2 regions of the Brevibacillus agri genome follow, and region 2 is predicted to be linked to the other one. Evidence: riboswitches for the same ligand, from Rfam matches in the RefSeq annotation. Region 2 holds a riboswitch; the other holds the start of a gene.
The links. A riboswitch is a leader RNA that binds a small molecule or an ion and turns the genes downstream of it on or off. The one in region 2 is predicted to bind cobalamin.
Positions count from the first base shown of each region.

Region 1: linked by a shared signal. The riboswitch ahead of BA6348_RS03575 (hypothetical protein) and the one ahead of BA6348_RS18985 (ABC transporter substrate-binding protein) in region 2 are both predicted to bind cobalamin.

Region 1 is NZ_CP026363.1:672,121-676,321, forward strand. Features, by position in the region: gene BA6348_RS03570 (YhgE/Pip domain-containing protein) at 1-1,739, shown strand, start outside; cobalamin riboswitch at 1,866-2,065, shown strand; gene BA6348_RS03575 (hypothetical protein) at 2,219-2,464, shown strand; gene mmgD (citrate synthase) at 2,454-3,563, shown strand; gene BA6348_RS03585 (bifunctional 2-methylcitrate dehydratase/aconitate hydratase) at 3,591-4,201, shown strand, end outside.
Region 2 is NZ_CP026363.1:3,857,612-3,861,812, reverse strand. Features, by position in the region: gene BA6348_RS18995 (alpha/beta fold hydrolase) at 1-161, opposite strand, end outside; gene BA6348_RS18990 (M24 family metallopeptidase) at 287-1,378, shown strand; cobalamin riboswitch at 1,394-1,600, shown strand; gene BA6348_RS18985 (ABC transporter substrate-binding protein) at 1,891-2,925, shown strand; gene BA6348_RS18980 (FecCD family ABC transporter permease) at 2,973-4,010, shown strand; gene BA6348_RS18975 (heme ABC transporter ATP-binding protein) at 4,007-4,201, shown strand, end outside.

The DNA of each region.
Region 1 (4,201 bases), 2.2 Mb from region 2:
CTCAAAACGCCCTGCCGCGCATTGCCGAGCTGACGGACAAAGGAGCCGATTTGGCCGATCAACTGAATCGGTTTTTTGCAACCCATGACGGCGCATGGGACACAATCGCGCCGCTGATTAAGCAAAATCTCCTGCTGGCCCAGCAAGCTGCCGATGCGCTTGCGCAGCTTACAGACAGGCTTTTGCAGCTCAATCCGGAGCGCTTGCCGACAGCAGAAGAGGTTCATGCCGTCCAGGACAGGCTGTCCCGAGTCGTGCGCGTGCTGGAACATACCGCAGCGCTGGCCGACAAGCTGAACGGCTACATCCCCGGACAGCCGCTGGACCGTTTGTCAGAGCGGCTGCACGGGCTCGAGGACAGGATGAATCGGCAAATCGAAATTCTCGGCACGATTGCAGACGCGCTGGAAAACGGGAAAAAGCCAGCGCGAGACTTGGTCGAGAGCCTGAACGAACTGTCGAAAAACACGAGCGCGGAACTGGGCGATATTCTCGGGCGCTACGATAGCGAAATCGTTCCGAAAATCGAGGAAGGCATTGAAAAGCTGAAGACGATCACGGGAACGTCCGCCGAGCTTTTGCACAAAGCGCAGGAAAAGCTCCCGGATATCGAGACGATTCTCAAGGAAACGAAGGCAGGTCTGGAGCTTGGCCTGGCAGAGCTGAAACGAATCGAGCAGGAGCTGCCGCAAATTCAGGCGCGGGTTCACGAGTTGGCGCAAACGCTGCAAGCGAAGTCGGACGCTTTTGCCAAAGCGATTCGCACGGCGGCTCCGTTCTTGAAGGAAAACTTGCCAGCCATCGGGCAAAAGCTCGACCAGGCGGCGGCATTCATTCGCAACGATTTGCCGCAGGCGGAAGCGGAACTTGTGAAGCTGGCTGATTTTGTGCGCAACAAGCTGCCGGAGGTGGAGAACGGCGTCCACAGAGTGGCGGCGCTGGTTCGCGACGATTTGCCCAAGCTGGAGAGCGCGATTTCGCAGGCGGCAGACAAGCTGAGAGAGGTAGAGGCGAACAACAACTTCGCCGATCTCGCCAAGCTTTTGCGCGGGGATATTCAAAAAGAGAGCGAATTTCTCGCCAGCCCGGTGCAGATCAAGGAAAACCGCAAATACCCGATCCCGAACTACGGCTCGGCGATGTCTCCGTTTTACGGCGTCCTGTCGCTATGGGTCGGGGCCACGCTGCTGATTTCCCTGCTCAAGCCGGATGCGGAAAATCCGGATGGCCGCTACAAGCCGTACCAGCTTTATTTGGGCCGCTTGGGCACGTTTGTGACGATCGGTCTGCTTCAGGCATTGTGCATTACGCTTGGAGACATTTACATTCTGGAAGCTTATGTTGCGGATAAAGTCCCGTTTGTGCTTTTCGCGATGCTCGTCAGCATGGTATTCGTCACGATCACGTACACGCTGCTGTCCGTATTCGGCAACGTGGGCAAAGGCATCGCGATCATTTTCATGGTGTTCCAGTTTTCCAGCTCGGGCGGGACGTTCCCGATCAGCATGACCGCTCCCTTTTTCCAGGCATTGAATCCGTTCATGCCGTTCACCTACGCGATCAGCTTGCTGCGGGAGGGCGTAGGCGGGGTGCTTTGGGAGACGGCGATCCGGGATATTCTCTTTCTGTTCGGTTTCATCGGAATCAGCCTGTTCATCGCGCTTGCCTTGAAGCGTCCGTTGAGCGGTCTGATTCAAAAATCGATGGAGAATGCCAAGAAGACAAAAATTATCGGGTAAGCCATCAGTAACCAGCCAATCATCGTTATTGGCTGGTTTTTTCGTGTGCGTTCAATCGGGTTACCCAATTTTTAGGAAAGAATCCAATTGTTAATTTTCTGAATCGGTGGTATATTCGAGACAAACTAAATACGTGTACAAACAGGTGCAGATAAATTCACCATCTTTTATCTGCTTAAAAGGGAAGTTCGGTTAGAATCCGACGCTGTCCCGCAACTGTAATTGGGAGCGATTCGAAGATGCCACTGTTTTCGCCAGCCGAAAATGGGAAGGTTCGAAAAGCGATGAACATAAGCCAGGAGACCTGCCTGTTTGAGCACAACATCAATACCTACGAGGATAGGGGGTGTTAAGTGCGAAATGGATAGGCGTGTTTTTGATTTGGACAATCAGCATGCTTATTTGAGTATTCATTCGCCTCTTAACAACTTCTGCGGAAGTTGTTTTTTTGTGCGGATTTTCAGGAGGGTACGTGACGGATGAGCGATTTTTTGTTTGGAACGGTTGAGTATTTTACCAACGATTTTCAGGCGTGCATTATGAACAACTTGACGATAGAGAACCCGAGCGTTATCAAGGCGCATTACTCGAAATTAAAAGACGAGGTCATCAGGCGATCAGACAGTCCAGCGGATCAAGAAAAGCTTTTGCAAAATCTCGACAAGGCTTATCAACGTCTAAAGATCAACCTATTTGGGGCGGAGGATGAGGAACATGGGAGTTGAAGAAAAGTTTTTTCCAGGTCTGGAAGGGGTAGTGGCTGCGGAAACGAGCATTTCCTTTCTGGATACGAAGCAAGGAGAAATCGTCATCAAAGGGTACGACTTGATCGAGCTGTCCAAAGCGTACCGTTACCTGGATATCGTCCATCTTTTGCTGGAGGAAGCGCTGCCGAACGAGGAACAAAAGCGGGCGGTAGAAGAGAAGCTGAAGAGCGAGTACGACATCCCGAGAGAAGTGTTCGACATGCTCAAGCTGCTGCCGGAAAAAACGCATCCGATGGACGGCTTGCGGACGGGGCTGTCGGCGCTGGCCGGCTATGACAGTCACCTCGACAACTGCTCGCCGCAAGCCAACAAGGAGCGGGCCTACAAGCTGCTCGGCAAAGTGCCGAACATCGTCGCCAACAGCTACCGCGTGATTCAAAAAGCCGAGCTGGTGGCACCGTTGCCGGAGCTGTCGTACAGCGCCAATTTTCTCTACATGATTACGGGCAAAATCCCGTCTGCCTTCGAAGAGGCCATCTTCGACCGATCCCTGGTTTTGTACAGCGAGCACGAAATGCCCAATTCGACCTTTACGGCGCGGGTGATCGCCTCCACTTTGTCGGATTTGTACGGGGCATTGACCGGAGCGGTCGCTTCGCTGAAAGGAAACTTGCACGGCGGAGCAAACGAAGCGGTGATGCACATGCTGCTTGAGGCAAGCTCGGTCGAGGAATTTGAGCAATTGCTGGAGTCCAAGCTGGCCAACAAAGAGCGGATTATGGGATTCGGCCACCGCGTGTACATGAAAAAGATCGATCCGCGTGCCCTCATGATGAAGGACGCCTTGAGGCAACTGTGCGACGCCAAAGGAGACGACCTGCTGTATCAGATGTGCGAAGCCGGAGAGAAAATCATGGAGTGCGAGAAGGGCATTTACCCGAATCTCGATTATTACGCCGCTCCGGTGTACTGGATGCTCGGGATTCCGATTCCGCTGTACACCCCGATCTTTTTCAGTGCGAGAACAGTAGGGCTGTGCGCGCATGTGATCGAGCAGCATAAACACAACCGCCTGTTCCGGCCCCGGGTCAACTACATCGGCCAACGCCGCGCGTAAATCCAAAAAGAGAAAGGAATGATTCGCATGCTGAAAATGAATGAACGGACAAAAACAGACCAGTTGCTGGAGGAAATCGCAGACTATGTGCTGACGAAGGAGATTACGAGTGAAGAAGCGTTCCAGACCGCACGCTACGTGCTGCTGGATACGCTCGGATGCGGCATTTTGGCTCTGTCCTATCCGGAGTGCACGAAGCTGCTCGGGCCGATCGTGCCTGAAACCGTCGTTCCGAACGGTTGCCGTGTACCGGGAACCTCGTACGTGCTTGACCCGGTGCGCGGAGCGTTCAATATCGGTTGCATGATCCGTTGGCTCGATTACAACGATACGTGGCTGGCCGCAGAGTGGGGGCATCCGTCGGACAACCTCGGCGGTATTTTGGCAGTAGCCGATTATTTGAGCCGCGTACGCCTGGCAGAAGGAAAAGAACCGCTCGTCGTGCGCGATGTGCTGGAAATGATGGTGAAAGCGCACGAAATCCAGGGTGTGCTCGCTTTGGAAAACAGCCTGAACCGCGTCGGCCTGGATCACGTGCTGTTCGTCAAAATCGCCACAACGGCTGTCGTGACGAAGATGCTGGGCGGCGGCCGGGAAGAAATTATCAACGCTTTGTCCAATGCGTGGATCGACAATTC
Region 2 (4,201 bases):
AGGTCTGGCACGACGAGTTGGCAAACATCCGCAAGCGGCTCTTGATAGTCGAAGTTGACAGAGCCGATGCACGGGGCGTGAATGCACACGAGTGGCGTGCCGCGCCCTGACAGGTGGCAGGCGATGCGGTGGCTGTCCAGTTGTACGATGGTTGGTTCCATGTTGGTTATTCACCCCTAGCATATGGTGTCCGTTTCAAGAGAGAATTTTCCGTTCCGCTCTTCTTTTTTGGACAGGGAAATGGTATTCTCGAGGAAGAATCTTGTCGAAAGCGAAGGTGACGCAGGTGTATTTGGAGCGCATTTCGAAACTGCACGAATTTTTGACCAAACAAGAGCTCGACGCGGTAGTCATCACCTCTCCCAAGCACGTTTACTATTTGACCGGCTTTTTTACCGATCCGCATGAACGCTTTATGGGTCTGGTTATTCCAGCCCAGGGCGAGCCATCCCTGATCGTTCCCGCCCTTGACCGCGAAGCGGCAGCAGCGGCTTCGACTGTTCAGACGATTCATACGCATACGGATATTGAGAATCCTTACGAGCTTCTCAAGCAAGTGTTGCCAGCGAACCTGAAGAAGCTGGGCATCGAAAAAAGCCACATGACCGTAGAGCGTTACGAGGCGCTGGGACAAGTCATCTGTGCAGAGAGCTACGCGGATGTGGAAGAGCCGCTGCGCGAAATGCGCCTGATTAAATCGGCAGACGAAGTGGCTCGTTTGCAAAAGGCTGTCCAACTGATTGAAGATACACTCGGCGAGACGTTGAAAACATTCAAAATCGGCCAGACCGAAATGGAAATCGTCGCGGAGCTGGAATACCAGATGAAGCGTCTGGGAGCGGACGGCCCGTCTTTTTCCACGATGGTTTTGGCGGGGGAAAAATCGGCATTGCCGCACGGAACGCCTGGTTCGCGCAAAGTGCAGGAAGGCGATTTGCTCCTGTTTGACATCGGGGTAGCAGCGGACGGCTACGTTTCCGATATTACCCGTACGTTTGCTGTCGGCCAGATCAGCGAGCAACTGCGCGATATTTACGAAACGGTGCTGGCAGCGAACGAGGCGGCGATTGCCGAAGTTCGTCCAGGGGTGACGTTTGCCCATCTCGACCAGACCGCTCGCGACGTCATTGCCGCAAAAGGCTACGGCGATTACTTCATTCACCGTCTGGGGCACGGCCTCGGCATGGATGTGCACGAATATCCGTCCGTGCATGGGCAAAATCAGGAAACGCTGCGCCCAGGCATGGTGTTCACCATTGAACCAGGGGTGTACTTGCCGGGAGCAGGCGGCGTGCGCATCGAGGACGATGTGCTCGTAACCGAAACAGGCGTAGAAGTGTTGAGCAAGTTCCCGAAAAAACTGACGGTGATCGGATAAGGCTTCAAACTCACAATTTTATATGAATCTGATGGTGCTGCCCGGAATCGTTTGGTTCCGCCAGCTTAATAGGGAAGTCCGGTGAAAATCCGGCGCGGTCCCGCCACTGTAACGAGGAGTGTCCAGCAAAAAAGCCACTGTTTTTCGCGCGACGAAAAATGGGAAGGGCGCTGGGGATGATGATTCGTAAGCCAGGAGACCTGCCATGAGATGATTTACAATCGACCCACGAGGATGGGACAGATGTGGAAGCAGACTAGGAACAGGCGTCATTGGCAACGCCGAATCTATAGGCATGTCTACGTATGTCAAGCACCTCCCGATTGGAAACTGGGGGGTGCTTTTTTCTATGAACATCGCCGTGGCGGTCGAGGCTGTGAAAGGGGTGATGCATTTCCTGTGTTGCCAAACAAGCAGGCTCTCTGTATAGTAAAGGTGTAATTCGTAATCATTACGATTTACATAACGCTTCATTTTCATCATGCCAACAACAAAAGAAGAGGGGTTACCAGATGAGTACAATCCGTAAGAGAAAAAAAGCCTTCCACGGTTTCTGGATGGCAGCGCTGGCAGCGATTATGCTGCTTTTGTCCGCATGCAGCTCGGCAGCACCTGCTACGACCGAATCCACGGTGGCGAATGCTGGCTCGGAGCAAACGGCCCAGCCTGCTGCTGACAACAAGCCCGTCACGATTGTGACCAACGGGATCGAGATGACGTACCCGGAAGCGCCAAAACGCGCTGTGACAATGAACCAGCACGTAACCGAAGTCATGCTCGCGCTGGGGCTGGCTGACAAAATGGTCGGAACCGCGTACCTGGACGATCACATTTTGCCTGAGCTGAAAGCCGACTACGACAAGGTACCAGTCCTGTCTGACAAGTATCCGACCAAAGAAGTGCTTTTGGCCGCAAACCCTGACTTCGTCTACGCAGGCTGGAAAAGCGCATTTGGCGACAAAGGCGTAGGCTCGATGGAGGACTTGGAAAAGGCGGGAATCAAATCGTACCTGCAAGAGTCCTCGAACAAGCCGGGTCCGACGATTGACGACGTGTTCGCCGATATTCGAAACATCGGCCGCATTTTCCGCGTAGAAGACAAGGCGAACGAACTGATTGGCAAAATGAAAGCGGAAATCGAGCAAACCGTGAGCAAAATCGGCACGGTGGACAAGCCGCTGAACGTGTTCGTGTACGACAGCGGAGAAGACCAGCCGCTGACCGCTGCCAACAACTACATGACTTCTCTGATTAAAGCGGCAGGCGGCAAAAACGTGTTCGACGACATTCAAAAAGGCTGGGCGACCGTAAGCTGGGAAGAAGTCGTGAACCGCAAGCCAGACGTCATCGTCGTGGTCGACTACGGCGACAAGACGATCGAGCAAAAACAAAACTTCCTGTTGTCCAAAAAGGAACTGGCTGACGTGCCAGCGATCCAGAACAAACGTCTGATCGTGCTGCCATTGTCCGCAGCGTCCGAAGGGGTACGCGCACCGATCGCGCTGAAAATTCTCGCGGAAGGTCTGCACCCGGATACATTCAAATAAGAAACGGCTGCTTAGACAAGGAGGGAACGGCCCTGCACAAGATCAAGATGCCCTTCATCATCGTTGCCCTGCTGATCGGGCTTGTCGTCTCGATTACGTTTGCGGTGACACTCGGCTCGGTGGAAATCAAACCAGCGACGGTATGGAAAATTGCCTTGGCGAATCTCCCGCTGGTCAATCAATGGGTGGAAGTGGATTGGTCAAAAGGAGAACAGACCATTATCTGGGACATTCGGTTTCCCCGCGTCCTGCTGGGGGCTGTCGTCGGGGCCGGCCTGTCTGTTGTGGGGGTGGCGATCCAGTCTCTGGTTCGCAACTCCCTCGCAGATCCGTACATATTGGGAGTCTCCTCGGGCGCATCGGCCGGAGCGACGCTGGTCATTTTGTTCGGAGCATTCAGCATGTACGGACAATTCGCGCTTTCTTTCGGTGCTTTCACCGGATCGCTCGTCTCGATCCTGCTTATTTTTACCTTGTCCCGCATCGGCGGGCAAAACTCGACGGTGCGTCTGCTCATGGCCGGCATCGCGATTTCCGCCATCCTGTCTGCGATCACCAGCCTGATTATTTTTTCCGCGCCCAACGAGCACGGCATCCGCTCTGTCCTGTTCTGGATGAGCGGCAGTCTGGCCGGAGGGAAGTGGGAGTATTTGACCATACCGACGCTGATCGTCGTCATCTGTCTGATTGTCCTGTTGACGCAATACCGTTCGCTCAATGCGATGCTGATGGGCGAAGAAGCGGCGGGGACGCTGGGCGTCAATACGGTGCAATTTCGCAAGCTGCTGCTGGTCATTACCGCGCTTTTGACGGGCGTCATCGTCTCGATCAGCGGGTCTATCGGCTTTGTCGGCTTGATGATGCCGCATATCGTTCGCGTCATCGTCGGCTCGGACCATCGTCGCGTCCTGCCTGTCAGCGCCTTGTTCGGGGCCATTTTCCTGATCTGGGCGGACGTGATCGCCCGGCTTGCGTTTGCGCCGGAAGAGCTGCCGATCGGGATTATCACGGCGCTGTGCGGCGGTCCGTTCTTTATTTGGTTGATGATGCGCAGCTCATATTCTTTCGGAGGTAGCGGGCGATGAATCTGCATGTGGAGAACATTTCGGTCGAGCTGGAGAAAAAAACGATTTTGCGCGACGTTAGCCTGACGGTTCGCTCCGGCGAATTTGTGGGGCTGATCGGGCCGAATGGCAGCGGAAAGTCCACCCTGCTCAAAAGCATTTATCGGGCGCTCGAGCCGCGCAGCGGATTCATTTCCCTGGACGGGGCTGAC